4 regions of the Nocardia sp. NPDC060249 genome follow, and region 4 is predicted to be linked to each of the others. Evidence: riboswitches for the same ligand, from Rfam matches in the RefSeq annotation. Region 4 holds a riboswitch; each other region holds the start of a gene.
What was found. Region 4 has a riboswitch for S-adenosylmethionine ahead of ACFWFP_RS16810 (aminotransferase class V-fold PLP-dependent enzyme). Riboswitches for the same ligand answer to the same signal wherever they lie in the genome.
Positions count from the first base shown of each region.

Region 1: linked by a shared signal. The riboswitch ahead of ACFWFP_RS24995 (ABC transporter substrate-binding protein) and the one ahead of ACFWFP_RS16810 (aminotransferase class V-fold PLP-dependent enzyme) in region 4 are both predicted to bind S-adenosylmethionine.
Region 2: linked by a shared signal. The riboswitch ahead of ACFWFP_RS30030 (rhodanese-like domain-containing protein) and the one ahead of ACFWFP_RS16810 (aminotransferase class V-fold PLP-dependent enzyme) in region 4 are both predicted to bind S-adenosylmethionine.
Region 3: linked by a shared signal. The riboswitch ahead of ACFWFP_RS32860 (bifunctional o-acetylhomoserine/o-acetylserine sulfhydrylase) and the one ahead of ACFWFP_RS16810 (aminotransferase class V-fold PLP-dependent enzyme) in region 4 are both predicted to bind S-adenosylmethionine.

Region 1 is NZ_JBHXAQ010000007.1:343,180-347,334, reverse strand. It holds gene ACFWFP_RS25005 (MarR family winged helix-turn-helix transcriptional regulator) at 84-533, shown strand; gene ACFWFP_RS25000 (SRPBCC family protein) at 582-1,034, opposite strand; SAM riboswitch class IV at 1,759-1,873, shown strand; gene ACFWFP_RS24995 (ABC transporter substrate-binding protein) at 1,897-3,057, shown strand; gene ACFWFP_RS24990 (ABC transporter permease) at 3,057-4,155, shown strand, end outside.
Region 2 is NZ_JBHXAQ010000013.1:69,859-74,013, reverse strand. It holds gene ACFWFP_RS30035 (O-succinylhomoserine sulfhydrylase) at 1-932, opposite strand, end outside; gene ACFWFP_RS30030 (rhodanese-like domain-containing protein) at 943-1,359, opposite strand; SAM riboswitch class IV at 1,377-1,496, opposite strand; gene ACFWFP_RS30025 (hypothetical protein) at 1,542-2,000, opposite strand; gene ACFWFP_RS30020 (FAD-dependent oxidoreductase) at 2,190-3,578, shown strand; gene ACFWFP_RS30015 (amidohydrolase family protein) at 3,782-4,155, shown strand, end outside.
Region 3 is NZ_JBHXAQ010000019.1:37,249-41,403, reverse strand. It holds gene ACFWFP_RS32865 (homoserine O-acetyltransferase) at 1-1,003, opposite strand, end outside; gene ACFWFP_RS32860 (bifunctional o-acetylhomoserine/o-acetylserine sulfhydrylase) at 1,000-2,316, opposite strand; SAM riboswitch class IV at 2,397-2,507, opposite strand; gene ACFWFP_RS32855 (TetR family transcriptional regulator) at 2,572-3,294, opposite strand; gene ACFWFP_RS32850 (MFS transporter) at 3,430-4,155, shown strand, end outside.
Region 4 is NZ_JBHXAQ010000003.1:631,998-636,152, reverse strand. It holds gene ACFWFP_RS16820 (S8 family peptidase) at 1-62, opposite strand, end outside; gene ACFWFP_RS16815 (AAA family ATPase) at 86-1,216, opposite strand; SAM riboswitch class IV at 1,558-1,672, shown strand; gene ACFWFP_RS16810 (aminotransferase class V-fold PLP-dependent enzyme) at 1,714-3,030, shown strand; gene ACFWFP_RS16805 (excalibur calcium-binding domain-containing protein) at 3,244-3,786, shown strand; gene ACFWFP_RS16800 (Uma2 family endonuclease) at 3,809-4,155, opposite strand, start outside.

The DNA of each region.
Region 1 (4,155 bases), on a different contig from region 4:
ATCAAGCAATAGGCAGTAATGTAAATTAGAGTCGTTATGATCGTCAAGGGAGTTATGAAGTGATGGGCGGATACCATGCACCCATGACGTCCATGCCCGCCGCCGAGAGGCTCGGCTCGTATATCAAGCGCGCCGAGCAAGCCCTGATCGCGACCAAGACTGCCGCGCTGAAACCGGCCGGGCTGACCGTTGCGCAGTACAGCGCGTTGCTGCACCTCGCCGAGAACCCCGGCATCTCGGCCGCCGCCCTGGCCCGGCTGGCGGGCGTCACCCCGCCGACGATGAACACCGTCCTGACCAACCTGCAGGAGCGCGGCCTGGTGGATCGGACCCCGCACGAGTGGCACAAGAACGTGCTGGAAACCCGCCTGACCGAGGCGGGACGCTCGGTGATGGCCGATGCCGACACCCGCGCGATCGCGGTGGAGCGCACCCTGGCCGAGCGATTCACCGAGGCCGAACTGGCGGCGGTGCAGGAACTGCTCACGCGCAGCGCACAGGCACTCGACGAGATCCGCGACAACCTGCCGTGACGAAAAAAGCCCGCCGGAAAGTTCCGGCGGGCTCAGGTGTGGATCGGGTCAGCGCTCGGCGGCGACCTTCACCTTGCTCAGCGTCTCCCGCATCCCCGAGACCAGGTCGGCCTCGAACTTCTCCTCGCCGCCCATGGCGACCTTGATCGTTCCCCGCAGCCAGCCGGGCAGGCCCTTGGCGTCGACGGTGCGCGTTTCGACGACCCGGGTGCCGGTGGCGGTCGGCTCGAGCTCGTAGGCCCAGACCGTGCGGTTCTCGTTCATCCGGAACGCCAGCGCCCGGTTCGGCTCGAAGCGCACGATCCGCGAGGTGGTCGGATAGACCTTCCAGCCCACCTTGTTGACGTTGACGGTGAAAGCGCCGTCGCGGACGCCACCGAGCGCGACCATCTTCAGGGTTGTCGGACTGAGCTCGGACATGCGGCGCAGATCGGCGAGTACCGACCAGACCTTCTCCGGCGGTGCGGCGATGTCGATGCTGGCTTCGAGGTTGTTCGGCAACGTTGCCTCCGGGTTATACGTGACGGACTGTCACGCTCAGCATAGGCACCGGCCGAGAGGCAGGTTCCGTATGGTGACGCGAAAGGCCCGGGCCCGGCGGCGGAGGCAGCACAGAACCGAGCGCGGCGCGCGCATCGAGGAGGCGGACCCCTCGCGGCGAGGGCCGTGCTCGAACTCGGCGCCGCGATCACCACAGGGGCGGACAAGGCCGTCGCCGCCGGACCCCCGATGCTCAGCGGGCGGTGTCTCCGCGAACCCGGCAGCGGGCCGGGGGCCGGAGGGCCTGTTCTGTAGGCGAGCCCGAAAGCAGTGGTTGTCCAGGACGCCGCGGCGCGGCCGGTGTCCGGTGCCGTGGCCGAGTCGCCCGGCACCGCGCACAGCTGCGCGCCGACGAGAATCCCTACGACACAGATCGTTGCGACTGTTCTGCCCGTCGGCGCTCACCCCCGGTCCGCCGTTTCAGTAGTCGCCTGCGAGTTCGAGCCCGCCGCTCAGCACAGTGGTCATAGGAACAGGAATACCGCGCCCGGCGCTCGCCGACAATGATTTGTCGCACCCTGCGCTGATCGGAGTTCACCGGGCGTGGTCTTTGTCTCGAGCTGATCGCAAAACGGCGCCTCGCGGATCACCGCAGCTAGTGCCGTATCCGACTGTCCAACAGTCGTATCGGATACCCGGAAGGTGCGACGGATACACGCGAATTCGCTGCTAGATTTCGGCCCACGGTCACGAGTATCAGCACTGTCGAGCCCCGGCTCGCTGATCGGCAACCCTCGCTTGCGGTGGGGTGCCCCGGGTGACGACCAGGCGATATCGCACAGATAGCGCAAGCGCTGTATTCAAGCTCGAAGGAAAATCAGCAATGAGTAAGTTCTCGGTCGGTTCGCGGCGTCGTTTCAAGATCGTGGCGGGCGCTCTCGCCGTAGTCGGCGTCGCTGCCGCGGTGGTCGGCTGCAGCGATACCGGTGCCGACTCCGGCAGTGGCACGGTGTATTTCGGTGTTTCCGGTCCGCGAACCGGACCGTCGGCGGAGTACGGCCGCCTGTGGCAGCAGGGCTTCGACCTCGCGCTGGACGAGATCAACGCGGCAGGCGGCATCAACGGCCGCAAGGTCGAATTGAAGTGGGAGGATTCGCAATCCGATCCCAAACAGACCGTCCCGATCGCCACCAAATTCGTCGACGACAAATCGGTGATCGCCGAACTCGGCGACTTCTCCTCGCCTGCCTCGATCGCCGCGTCGCCGATCTATAACCGCGGCAAGCTCGTTCAGTACGGCTTCACTAACTCCTCGGTCGATTTCACCAAGGCGGGCGACTATTCGTGGAGCCCGTCGATCACCCTCGACGTCTTCCAGGAACGCAATGCCGAATGGGTGTCGAAGAAGGCGAAGAAGGTCTCGGTCGTCTATCTCGAAACCGACTGGGGCAAGCAGGCGTTCGGCTTCTTCGAGAAGTTCGCGAAGGAGAAGGGCGTGGAGATCGTCTACTCCTCGCCGATCCTGCCCGACTCCACCGATGTGAAGCCGATCCTGATCAAGGGCCGCGAGGCCAACCCCGAGGCGTTCGTGCACCTGGGCTACGGTCCCGACGGCGCGCTGGTGGTCAAGCAGCTGCGCGACGTCGGCTTCTCCGGCCAGTTCTTCGGCGGCCAGAACACACCGCAGTTCATCTCGCTGGCGGGCGCGGCGGCCGAGGGCGACATCGTGAACGGCATCTTCAGCCCGGCCGACCCGGATCCGAAGATCCAGGACTTCGTCACGAAGTTCCGCAAGAAGTTCAACACCGATCCCGGCGATTTCAATGTCTACGCCTACGACGCGCTCACCGTCGTGGTGCAGGCGGCGAAGAAGGGCGGCGCCACCCGCGAGGGCGTCCTCGAAGGACTGAAGACCGAGACGCAGTTCACCGGAATCGGCCTGGGCACTTTCGCTTTCGACCAGCAATCGCGGCGTCCGAAGGGTGTGTCCCCGCGTGAACTGGTGCTGAAGGAAGGCAAGTTCGTGCCGACCGGCAACCGCTGATGCTCGACACGCTCATCGCCGGTGTGGTCCACGGCAACGCGTACGCGCTGCTCGCCGTGGGCATCACGCTCATCTTCGGCGTCACCAATGTCATCAACTTCGCGCACGGCGCGGTGTTCGCCCTCGGCTCGATCCTGGGCTGGTGGTTCATCGCCGAGCAGGGTCTGCCGCTATGGCTGACCATCGTGCTGGTGGTCGCGATCACCGCCGCCGTCGGCATCGGAATCGACCTGCTGGCAGTGCATCCGCTGCGCAAGGCGCCCGCCATCGCGGCGCTGCTCGCCACGGTGGCGGCCGGACTGATCATCGAGAACCTGACCCAGATCGTCTTCGGTCCCGAAACCCGGCCGTTTCCACAAGTGCTGCCCACCAACAACTTCCAGCTCGGCGGCGTCCGCTTCGGCACCTCCGATCTGGTGATGTTCGCGATCACCCTGGTGGTCATGCTCGGCCTGGCCGGGTTCCTGCGGTTCAGCCGCTACGGCCTCGCCATTCGCGCCACCGCGCAGGACCCGGACGCCGCCGCGCAGATGGGCATCGGTGTCTCGCGCATCCAGGTGCTGGCCTTCGCGATCGCCTCCGGGCTCGGCGGTCTCGCGGGAATCTTCGTCGGGCTGTACAACTCGAACATCTCCCCGACCAGCGGCACCCTCGCGGGGCTGACCGGGTTCGTCGCGGCCACCATCGGTGGTCTCGGTTCCATCCCCGGCGCGGTGATCGGTGGGTTCGCCCTCGGCATCGTGGAGGCCGTCGGCATCTACACCTTCGGCGACGGCTACCGCGACCTGATCACCTTCGGTGTGCTGGTGGCGTTCCTGGTGCTCCGGCCGGGTGGCCTGCTGGCCAAGGTGCCCGCGATCAGCGCCGAACCGCTCACCGGCACCTACCTGGGCGTCGGCCGCCGGCTCAGGGTGCGCTGGTGGCACGCGGTGGCGGTGTTCGCGGTGGCGGCGCTGGTTGTGCCGCTGGTCGCGAACAACTACGCCATCGTGGTCGGCACTCAGATCCTGGCCTACGCCATCATCGCGGTCTCGATGACGCTGGTCGCCGGTTCGGCAGGCCAGTTGGTGATCGGGCAGGCCGGGCCGATCGCGATCG
Region 2 (4,155 bases), on a different contig from region 4:
TGCTCCTTGGCCAGCGCGTGTTGCGGATGCGATTCCAGGAAGGGGTACTTCACCCAGTCGACCGAATTCTTGGTCTCCAGGAACTCGGCCACCCGCAGGGCCGACTCGGTGGAATGGCGCACGCGCAGCGGCATGGTTTCCAGGCCCTTGAGCAAGGTCCAGGCATTGAACGGGCTCAGGGCGGGGCCGGTGTGGCGCATCAGGGTTTTGACGGGGCCGTCGATGTAGTCCTGGGCGCCGAGGATGGCGCCGCCGAGGACACGGCCCTGGCCGTCGATGTGTTTGGTGCCGGAGTAGACCACCACGTCGGCCCCGAGTTCGAAACCGCGCTGGAGCAGGGGGGTGGCGAAGACGTTGTCCAGCACCACCTTCGCGCCCGCGGCGTGGGCGAGCTCGGTGACCTTGCGGACATCGACGAGAGTCTGCATCGGGTTGGCCGGGGTCTCGAAGAAGACGGCCTGAGTCGGGACGGAGAGGGCCTGCTCCCACTGGTCGAGGTCGTCACCGTCGACGAAGACGGTTTCGATGCCCCAGCGCGGCAGGATCTCGTTACAGACCACGAAACAGGACCCGAACAGGCTGCGGGCGGCGACGAGACGGTCGCCCGCCTTCAGCAGGGCGCCGAGCGCGGTGAACACCGCCGACATGCCGGACGCGGTCGCGAACGCCGCTTCGGCGCCGTCGAGCAGGCGGATGCGCTCCTCGAACATGGCCACGGTCGGGTTACCGAAACGGGAGTAGACGAAGTGCTCGACATCGCCGGTGAACGCGGCCTCGGCGGCTTCGGCGTTCTCGTAGACGAAGCCGGAGGTCAGGTACAGCGCCTCGGACGTCTCGTCGAAGCCGGAACGGCGCAGACCGCCACGCACGCCGAGCGTGCCGGGGCCGACGCCTTCGGGCAGTGGCTTGTCGAACGAACCACCCGTGATCATGCTTTTCTCCTTATGCCTGACGCCACGGCAGGCCGACAGCGCGCCAACCGGTGCTGCCGCGCTGACCGAACGCGTCGGGACCACCCTCGAAACCGTCGAGCACGTTGTAGGACGGTGCCACGCCCGCCGCGGTCGCCAGGTTCGCCGCGTGCGCGGAACGCTGACCGGAGCGACACAGGAACACCACGGGTGCGTCGTCGGGGCGACCGGCGAGCGCCTGCTCGAGCTGCACGCCGAACTCGGGATTGCGGGTGCCGGTGCCGTCGACCCACTCGATGAAGTGGGCCGGGCGTTCGATGGAACTGGTGTCGGGAATGCCGATGTGTGCCCACTCGCCTTCGGTGCGCACGTCGACCAGCACGGCGCCGGGGTGCTCGGTGAGTAGCTCCCACGCCTTCTCAGGGGTGATGTCGCCGGCGTAAGTCATGTCGATCCTCCTGCGTGAATCCGCTCTTGCCGTGCCGGAAATCCCCGAACACACGGCCAGGTCGTCACCCGGAGCACCCCACCGCGGAGGAGGGTTGCCGACCAGCGAGCCGGGGCTTGACGCTGGCACTCATGACCTTGCGATCTGAGATTGCCTCGGCACCGGTCATCGTGTCAAACGATTCAGAAGGAACACACCAGCCACGCGCTGTCGACGCGGGTCAGTTTCCAGTTGCTCGCCGCCGGGTTGCCGTTGACAACGAGCGCCGCGTCGATCTTGGCGCGGTCGCCGTTGACGGTGGCGTTCTCGAAACCCTTGCCGTCGATCGTGACAGTGGATTTCGGGCCACCGAGCTGTTCGCCGAGGCCGGATTTCTCCTCGTCGAATCCGGGGCAGGCCACACCGGTCGGCGGACGGAGGTCGCTGCGCGAGCGCGCGTCGATATAGTTGGTGACGGCGGCCGCGAGACGGTCGGCCTCTGTGACATTTTTCTCAGCGGGTGAGAGCAGTCCACCCGCCACGATGCCGATGAGCACGATGATCGCGATCACCGCGGCCGCGACGAACGGGACGATGGAACGCTTGTCGGTCTGATCCACCACTACGGGCTGGTCATCCGAGCCTGTTTGCTCCTCGTTCATGCTCTAATCCTGACAGACCCGGGCGGGCAGCTACACCGCGCGCCGGGTGACCGCAATGCCGCAGCTAGAATCGCCATGACTGCGTGCTGTTGCCAACTCGATGACAGCTGCCAGCAAGCCGGATCGCCGACTTAGCCTAAGCTAAGTTGACGCCGTCAAACAGTTCTCGACCAAAGGGTGCGCGTAGAAATGACCGAACAGAGTGCAGCGACTCGCCCACTTCGCATTGCGATCGTGGGTGCGGGACCGGCCGGTATCTACGCCGCCGACGCGTTGATGAAGTCCGATGCCGACGTGAGCATCGACCTCTACGAGCGCATGCCCGCGCCCTTCGGTCTCATCCGCTACGGCGTCGCCCCCGACCATCCGCGCATCAAGGGCATCATCACCGCCCTGCACAAGGTCCTCGACAAAGACCAGGTCCGCCTGCTCGGCAACATCGACTACGGCACCGACATCACTCTCGACGACCTGCGCCAGTTCTACGACGCGGTGATCTTCTCCACCGGCGCCAACGCCGACCGTGCCCTGGCCATCCCCGGCATCGACCTCGACGGCTCCTACGGCGCCGCCGACTTCGTGTCCTGGTACGACGGCCACCCCGACGTCCCCCGCTCCTGGCCCCTCGAGGCCGAGAAGGTCGCCGTGCTCGGCGTCGGCAACGTCGCCCTCGACGTGGCCCGCGTGCTCGCCAAGACCGGCGATGAACTCCTGCCGACCGAGATCCCGCCGAACGTCTACAACGGGCTCAAGGAGAACAAGGCTCTCGAGGTCCACGTCTTCGGACGCCGCGGCCCCGCCCAGGCCAAGTTCACCCCCCTCGAGCTGCGCGAACTCGATCACTCGCCGACCATCGAGGTCATCGTCAACCCCGAGGACATCGACTACGACGAAGGCTCCGAAGCCGCGCGCCGTAACTCCAAGCAGGTCGACATGGTCGCCAACACCCTGGAGCAGTGGGCCATCCGCGACCACGGCGACCGCCCGCACAAGCTGTTCCTGCACTTCTTCGAGTCCCCGTCCGAGATCCTCGGCGAGGACGGCAAGGTCGTCGGCCTCAAGACCGAACGCACTCAGCTCGACGGCACCGGCAATGTCAAGGGCACCGGCAACTTCACCGACTGGGACATCCAGGCCGTGTACCGCGCCGTGGGCTACCTCTCGCAGAACGTCACCCAGCTGCCGTTCGACGATCAGGCGGGCACGGTGCCCAACGAGGCCGGTCGCGTGATCGCCGACGACTCGGCCGCCGGCGACGCCCGATTCATGCCCGCCACCTACGTGACCGGCTGGATCAAGCGCGGCCCGGTCGGCCTCATCGGCCACACCAAGGGCGACGCCAACGAGACCATCGCCTGCCTGCTCGACGACGCCAAGGGCTTCGTCCCCGCGCCGAAGCCCGAGCTCGACGCCGTCACCGAGTTCCTCGAGGGCAAGGGCATCCCGTTCACCACCTGGGCAGGCTGGTACCGCCTCGACGCCCACGAGCGCGCCCTCGGCGAGCCCGAAGGCCGTGAGCGCGTCAAGGTCGTGGAGCGCGAAGACATGCTGCGCGCCTCCGAGCCGAACAAGGCCTGAACCGCCGCGAGCACGCCATGCGCAACCCGCACGACCCGACCTCGAGGAGGGTCCCGCCGCGCAGCGGCGGTTCGCGGCCGTCCCGTCGATCAGGTGCCGTTGCGTAGGCGACGAAGGAGCAAGCAACGGTGCCTGATCGACGGGACCGGCGAGGCCGCGAACTCGAGCGCGCCAGCGCTCCGAAGATAAGGCATTCTGTACAGGTGTTCGATGCCCACGTCCACATTATCGATCCTCGGTTTCCGCTGATCGAGAACGAAGGCTATCTCCCTGAGCCCTACGTGATCGATGACTATCGAAAGCGCATGGCGCACTTCGATGTTCGCGGCGGTGCTGTCGTCAGCGCGTCTTTCCAAGGCGCTGATCAGACGTACCTGAAGGCAGCACTGGCCGCGCTCGGTCCCGACTGGGTCGGCGTGACCCGGCTGGATCTCGACGCCACCGACGACGAGATCCTCGAGCTGAGCCGGGCAGGCGTTCGCGCCCTGCGGTTCAACCTCAAGCGCGCCGCCGCCGACATCACCGAGATGACATTGCAGGCGTTGCGTGCCCACGAACTGGCGGGCTGGCACGTCGA
Region 3 (4,155 bases), on a different contig from region 4:
CCTGGGTGTGCAAGGGGTACAGGCGATCCGAGTCGACTCCGCCGACCACGCACGGCACCGCGGTGGAGGCCAGCGCGGCGGCGACGCCGCCGCGACCGCGCCCCACGTCGTGGCGGTTCATGGCCTCGCTGAGCAGCACGTAGGTGGCCGGATCGAAGCGCGAACACAGCTTGTCGGCCTGGTGTTCGAGGTAGCTCTGCACCGCGTACCGGCCACCGGCCCACGGATCCTCGTCGCCCTGGGCCTTGTTGGCGAACCGGTGGTCGAGCTCGCCCTCGGTGCGGTAGGTCAGGTGCGCGATCCGCCGGGCCAGCCCCATACCGGTCATGGGCGCGCGACCGGTGCCGTGATAGTTGCCGCCCTGCCAGTCGGGATCGGCCGCGATGATGGCCATCTGGGTGGTCTGGGTGCCGATCTGATCGGCGGTGGCGCGCGCGCCGACGGCCAGCACGAGCGCGGCCGAAACCCGCTCGGGCAGGCCGATGATCCACTCGAGCACCCGCATGCCGCCCATCGAGCCGCCGACCACCGCGCCGAGCCGCTCGATCCCGAGCACCTCGAACAACTGCGCCTCGGCGGTCACCTGATCGCGGATGGTCAGCTCGGGAAACCGTGCGCCCCACGGCTTTCCGTCGGGCGCGAGAGAGGCGGGCCCGGTACTGCCCTTGCAGCCGCCGAGCACATTGGTGGCGATCACGCACCACTCGTCGGTGTCGATCGGCGCACCGGGCCCGACCATGCCCTCCCACCAGCCGGGAGCCCCGTCGGGCCCACCGATGACATGGGAGTCACCGGTGAGCGCGTGTTCGACGAGCACCACATTGTCCAGGGTGGGCGAGAGCTCGCCCCAGCGTTGCACCGTCAGCCGCACATCGGGAACCACGGCGCCGTTCTCCAGCGCCACGTCCCCGATGGCGACCACGCCTGCACGCCCGTCCGGCGGTGGCAGCAGGGCCACCCCGGTTCCGGGTCGGGCGATCGGCGATTCGGTGCTCACAGTCACGTCGTCGCCGCCGCGAACCCGGCCCGTAGATCGGCCAGAATGTCGTCGATTCCCTCGATGCCCACCGCGAGCCTGACCAGGCCGGGAGTGACGCCGGCCGCTAGCTGCTCTTCGGGCGTCAACTGCGAATGCGTGGTCGACGCCGGGTGAATCACGAGTGAACGCACATCACCGATGTTAGCTACATGGCTGTGCAGGCTGAGCGCGTCCACGAACTTCTTGCCGGCATCGACACCGCCCGACAGCTCGAAGGCCACGATCGCGCCCGCGCCCTTGGGCGCCAGCTCCTTGGCTCGCGCGTGCCACGGCGAGGACTCGAGACCCGCGTAGAACACCGCGTCGACGCCCGGCTGCTCGGCGACGAACTTCGCGACCGTCTCGGCATTGCTGACATGCCGTTCGACCCGCAGGCTCAGCGTCTCGATGCCCTGGGCGATGAGGAACGCGTTGAACGGCGAGACCGCAGCGCCCAGGTCGCGCAGCAACTGCACGCGAGCCTTCAGCGCGAACGCGGGCGCACCCAGATCGGCGAACACCGCACCGTGGTAGCTGGGGTCGGGCTCGGTGAAGCCGGGGAAGCGCGCGTTGCCCTCGGCGTCGCGCACGGTCCAGTCGAAGGTGCCGCCGTCGACGATCACGCCCGCCACGGCCGCACCGTGCCCACCCAGGTACTTCGTCGCCGAATGCACGACGATGTCGGCGCCGTGGGCGAGCGGCTGGATCAGGTAGGGGGTGGCGACGGTGTTGTCGACGATCAGCGGAAGGCCGTTCGCGTGCGCGACCCCGGCGATGCCGGGAATGTCGAACACCGCGCTGCTCGGGTTGGCGATGGTCTCGCCGTAGAACGCCTTGGTGTTCGGCTGGATCGCGGCTTCCCACTGCGCGAGGTCATCGGGATCCTCGACGAACGAGACCGTGATCCCCAGCTTGGGCAGCGAGTAGTGGAAGAGGTTGTAGGTGCCGCCGTAGAGGTGCGGGCTGGACACGATGTGGTCGCCCGCGCTCGCCAGGTTCAGGATCGCGTAGGTCTCCGCGGCCTGGCCCGAGGCCAGCAGCAGCGCCGCGACGCCGCCTTCGAGGGCGGCTACGCGCTGTTCCACCGCGTCCTGGGTGGGGTTCATGATCCGGGTGTAGATGTTGCCCGGCTCGGCGAGACCGAACAGCGCGGCGGCGTGATCGGTGTCGCGGAAGGTGTAGGAGGTGGTCTGGTAGATGGGCAGCGCCCGCGCGTTGGTGCTCGCGTCGGGGGCTTGGCCCGCGTGGACCTGCTTGGTCTCGAAGGACCAGTTCTCGGGCAGGGAAGAGTCGGTCATGTCGTGCTCCAAAGGTGTCAGCCGGGGGATCTCGTCAACTGGGTCGGATCGACTGGCAACAACACATGGGGGCCTCCTGCAGCGCGCGCTTGCTCTCGACTTTCGAGAGCCCGGTCATCACCCGGAGCACCCCACCGCAGCTGGAGGGTTGCCGACCAGCGAGCCGGGGCTTGGCGCTGGTACTCATGACCTTGCCGTCATGTTAACCGGACATCTCCCGCGCGCGGAAACTTCCCCCGCATTTCACGCCGAAGATCACTCGTTCGACGGTGTGCCGAAGCCTGGCGTGTCGTCTACCGGTGCGCCGCAGACCTGCCGCAAGCCGTGGTAGGCGCGCAGCACGGCGTCGCGGGTCACCCGGACAGCGACCGCCGGCGACCCGCTCAGCAGTGCTTGTTCGGTATCGGCGACGGAGAGGTGGCACAGCATCTGCCAGGTCCCGGCCACCAGCCTCACCGTGAAGTCGTCCGGTGACGTGCCCATCCGCTGCGCGAGCTCGGTGCACACCGCGACGTTCTTCTTCTCCGCGTATTCCAGCGCGCGCGCGTTGACCGACTGGCTGGTGCGCATGATCCGCTGCATCTGCAGGAACTGGCGGATGAATCGGATACCGTCCGCGTCCGCCTCCGCCTGGACCACCGTCAGGTAGGCGCCACACAGTGCCTGGAGTTCGTTGCCGGTGTTCGGTTGGGAGCGCAGCGCGACGGCGACCGAGACCCCGAAGTCGTCGATCGGGGCCAGCACGATGTCTTCCTTGAGCGCGAAGTACCGGTTGACGGTACGCGGGGACACATCGGCACCCGCGGCGATCTGCTCGACCGTCGTCGCGTCGAACCCTTGGCTGTCGCACAGGTCCAGCCCGACCGCCACGATGGCGGCTTTGGTCTGGAGCTTCTTGCGCTCGCGCAAGCCCAGCGGCGCGTCGGGAGCAGGTTCGGTCGTCCGGTCGGCGCTGATCGGAGTGGTCGAGTCCAGCATGCCACCAGCCTACCGTGTCAGCCGCTTTATCTGTCCAACTAGGCCAATTGGCGCATTCAGACATTTTTCTCTTGACGCCAATTGTCTCGCAGTGCCAGGATTGGTTCCACGCTGATCGAGTGACGAGGAGCCCTGGTGACCAGCACCGAGCTAGAGACGAAACATGTTGATTCCCCACAGAGTTCGACGCGGTGGTGGGCGCTGGTCGTGCTCTCCGCCGCCCAGTTGATGGTGGTGCTCGACGCCACCGTGATCACGATCGCCCTGCCGTATGCCCAGCGTGACCTGGGGATCAGCGACGGCGACAAACAGTGGGCGCTCACCGCGTACACGCTCATCTTCGGCGGGCTGCTGCTGCTCGGCGGACGGATGGCCGACTACCTGGGCAGGCGCCGGATCTTCCTGGTCGGCCTGGTCGGCTTCGCCGCCGCGTCGGCGCTGGCCGGGCTCGCGCAGACCGGACCGCAGTTGTTCGTCGGTCGTGGCCTGCAGGGCGCGTTCGCCGCATTGCTCGCGCCGGCGGCGCTGTCGCTGCTCTCGGTGATCTTCACCGATGTGCAGGAGCGGGCCCGCGCGTTCGCGGTATTCGCCGGCATCACCGCGGGTGGCATCGCGTTCGGGTTGATCGTCGGCGGCGCGCTCACCGAATTCGCGTCGTGGCGGTGGACGCTGTTGATGAACACGCCGATCGCGCTCATCGCGGTGGCCGGTGCGGTGGCGGTGATCGCGCGCGATATCCCGGTGCCCAGAACCGGCGGCTACGACCTGCCCGGTGCCGTCACCGTGACATTCGGCTTGGTGTCGATCGTCTACGGATTCAGTCGCGCCGCCGAACACGGCTGGCTGGCGGGCAGCACGCTC
Region 4 (4,155 bases):
CTGGGAGTGATGGGCGCGGTCAGTCGCTCACCGAAGCCGATCAGAAATCGCGGTCCCGCCACCGTGAATCCCCCCAGCTGCCACGTTATTCCCGTCGATGCGTGAAACCACGAATGGTGTCGCGCGACACCCCCGTCAGCGCGCTGATCTGGCGCTGAGACAAGCCTGACACGCCGGTCAGCGTCTGTGCCAGCCGTAACCGATCCGTTTTGGGAAGTTCAGCTGCTAGTCGCGCGGAATGCTCGGCCATCAACCCGGGCAGCAGCTGGTCCTCGAGCACGCAACGCCTGCGCAATCGCAGCATCGTGCGCTCGATGTCGTTGAACGACAAGCCCTTCGACGCGAGCGCGACCGCGTCCACCGCGCCGTCGGGCAAAGGCTGCCCGGCGAACCGGCGAATCGCCTCGCAGCGTTGCTCGGCCTCGGGGAGCGCGAACTCCACGCTCACATCGAAGCGTCGCCACACGGCCGGATCCAGCAGATCGGCGTGGTTGGTGGCGCCGATGACCAGGCCCGCGCCGGTCGGCCAGTCGTCGATCTGCTGGAGCAGCACCGTCACCAGTCGCTTCAACTCGCCCACGTCGCGATCGTCGTCGCGACGTTTGGCGATGGCGTCGAGCTCGTCGAGCAGCAGCACGCACGGTCGCTGCTTGGCGTAGTCGATGGCGTGGCGCAGATTGGTGCCGGTCTTGCCGAGCAGGCTGCTCATGATGGTCGCCAAGTCCAAAACCACCAGCGGCAGCGACAATTGGTGGGCCAGCCAGGCCGCGGCCATCGTCTTGCCGACGCCGGGCGGACCGACGAACAGCAAGCTGCGGGCCGGGGTCAGATCGACGGCGGCCAGCCGGTCGGCTTGTTTGCGTTCGTCGACGATCTGGGTGAGCACGTCGTAGGTTTCGGCCGCGAGGATCGGTACTTCGGCGACGGAGCCGGGCGGGATCACCCGCACCAGCGGCAGCCGGCTGTCGCTGTCGACCGGAATCGGCGTATCCACTTCCGCGCGTAGGGGATTGGCGCGTGTAGGGTTCTGGCGCAGCAGCGCGACCAGCGCATCGGCGAGGTCGGGACTGGCATGCCGGTGTCGGCGCGCGGCCCGGCGAACGAACATCGCCACATCCTGCTCGCGCCCGGCGAGCGCCAATCTGGCCAGGTGGACGAATTCATCGGGTAGATCGGCGCTCACGTCCGCCGAACTGGAGCTCAAGGCGTGTGACATGGTCTTCTTCCGATCAAATACGTGGACTATTTTCGCTTCACTCGATCGTACGGCGTCCATCACGGGCAAAGTTCACCCCTTGTGTACCGGTTTGACATCGGACCCCACCCACAGCGCCACATTGATCTGCCGAGCCCTCAGCGCAGCAATTCCCTTCGTCGGATGCTAGTTCCGCCACGCGCCCCCATGGGCGATTCCCTGCGCGTCGGCGTGCCTCGTGGCGGGCGAATCCGGCTACAGGTCGAACAGCGACAGGCCGGGGTCGTGAATCAAGCCCGTCGCTCAGGGGATTCGTGGTGGGTGGTTGACAGCCCCGGTGGTCGTCTGTCACTCTCGTTGCAGGTCACGAGTACCAGCGTTCAGCCCCGGCTTGCTGGTCGGCAACCCTCCTCCGCGGTGGGGTGCTCCGGGTGACGACCAGGCCGACGTCCGAATGGGGCGCGGCAAGCGCGGGCCACCTCTTCAGGAGCGGGTCCCTGAGCCGACGGGATTTCGTCATGACTGCTGTAATCGACCCCACCTGTGCCATCGCCGCCGTTTCCGGTGCCGACCTGCAGGTTCCGCTCGTTCAGGGCGGTACCAGCTCCTACGCCAACTTCGACTACGCGGCCAGTGCGCCGGCGTTGAAGCAGGTCACCGACCGGATTTCGCAGTTGCTGCCGTTCTACGCAAGCGTGCATCGGGGTGCGGGATACGCCTCGCGGATCTCCACCGAGTGCTACGAGGCTTCGCGTGGGTCCGTTGCCCGGTTCCTCGATGCCGACGACGACCAGGTCGTGGTGTTCACGCGCAACACCACCGATTCGCTGAACCTGCTGGCCGGGTGCGTGCCGGGGGAGACCGTGGTCCTCGATATCGAGCACCACGCCAACTTCCTGCCGTGGGCCGCGCACGGTCGTCGCGTCGTGCGGGCCGCCGCCACGGTCGAGGAGACGATTCAGCGTGTGGTCGCCGAGCTGTGCAGCAAGCCCGCCGCGTTGCTCGCGGTGACCGGGGCCTCCAATGTCACCGGTGAGGTGCTCCCGCTGGAGCGCCTCGCGACCATCGCCCATCTGTGTGGTGCGCGCATCCTCGTCGACGCCGCTCAGCTGGCTCCGCATCGCCGGATCTCCCTGCGCGAGACCGGGGTCGACTACCTCGCGTTCTCCGGGCACAAGCTGTACGCGCCGTTCGGCTCGGGTGTGCTCGTCGGCAGGCGGGACTGGCTGGACGCGGGTGAGCCGTACCTGGCCGGTGGTGGCGCGGTGCGCAATGTCGGGGTGGCAGAGGTCGAATGGGCGTGCGCGCCGCAGCGGCACGAGGCCGGTTCGCCGAACGTATTGGGCGCGGCCGCTATTGCCGCCGCCTGCGATGCGCTCGCCGCCATCGACCCCACCGAACTCGTCGCACACGAACGCTTCCTGGCCGACCGGCTGCGTGACGGGCTGTCCGCGATCCCCGGTGTCGACCTGGTCAGCATCTGGTCCGACAGCCCCGACTGTGTGGGCATCGTCGCCTTCACGATCGCCGATTTCGCCCCCGGTAAAGTCGCCGCGTATCTCTCCGCCGAACACGCCATCGGCGTCCGCGACGGCCGCTTCTGCGCCCACCCTCTCCTCGCGAGCCTCGGCCTCGACGCCGCCCTGCGAGCCAGCATCGGCCTCGGCACCACCGCCGCCGACGTCGACCGCCTGATCAGCGCGGTAGCCACCCTGGTCACCCACGGCCCCGCCTGGAACTATGCCGCCACCGACGGCCACTGGAACCCCACCCCCGAAACCCGCCCCCTGAGTGCCTCTTCCCCCGAAGGCGCCGCCCCCTGCCTGATCGGCTGAACTCGTCACACAACGAGATCTGCCGAACGTCGGCCGTCGAGACCTGCTCTCGGCGGCCGATGTTCGTTCCCCTCGGTGAGCGGCAGCGGCCAGAGAATCCGGCCGGAACACTTCGTTGAAATTCCAGGTTTGGAATGCTTACCAGCTGGGTAACGCCTGGTGAACCTGTCGCGATGAAGCCCCCGAGATTGCCCGACAATCAAAGGGGACACCGTGACTCGACCGATTCAGCCGCCCGACCCGTGGGCCCGCCCGCCCCGGCAGCCCGAAAAGAAACGGCGTTGGCCGTTGCTGGCCGGGATCGGAGTCGCCGGCGTGCTCGGTCTCTCGGTCGTCGCCGGTCTCGGTGATGACAACCCCTCTCCGGCCGCGCGGACCTCACCCACCTCGACCACCCGCATCGTCGAATCATCGACCACTACGAAGCCGTCGACGACCACCGCCACCCCGACAACCACGGCATCCACCGTGTTGTCACTCGCTCCGGCGACCACGATCGATCCGCCACCGGCACCCATCGCGCCGACCACCACGATCGCCCCTCCACCGCCGGTCATCGTCCCCGTGCCAACGACGGTCGATCTCCCCGCCCCACGGGTCGCAGCCGTCCCGCAGCCCGAAGCACCGGCACCCGCCAGCGCCTATTACAAGAACTGCGCCGCGGCCAAAGCGGCCGGCGCAGCCCCGCTGCACACAGGCGATCCCGGCTACCGCTCCGGCTTGGACCGAGACGGCGACGGCGTGGCCTGCGAATAGCGCCGATCAGCTGGCGAGGCCGTCAGTCGAGGTCCGCGTCGAGGGCGTCCCAGGTGATGGAGACGTCGAGCGGATCAGTGATGGCGATCGCGACGGGGTTGTGGGAGCGGAAACGGGTTTCGGCGGAGACGTAGACACCCGCGGTATTGAGACGCAGGATCTCGATGGATTTCACGCGGCCGTCGTTGTTCTCCATGCGAACAATCCAGTACTGCTCGATACCCAGGCGTGCGTATTCCGCTCGTTTGTCCACACAATCGGCGGTAACCGTCGCTGGTGAAACCACTTCGACCACCAGCATGGTGTCGCTTGCTGTCGGCTTGGTTCTCCACTTGTCGCGCGGGTCTTCGATGCAGCGGTACACGATGG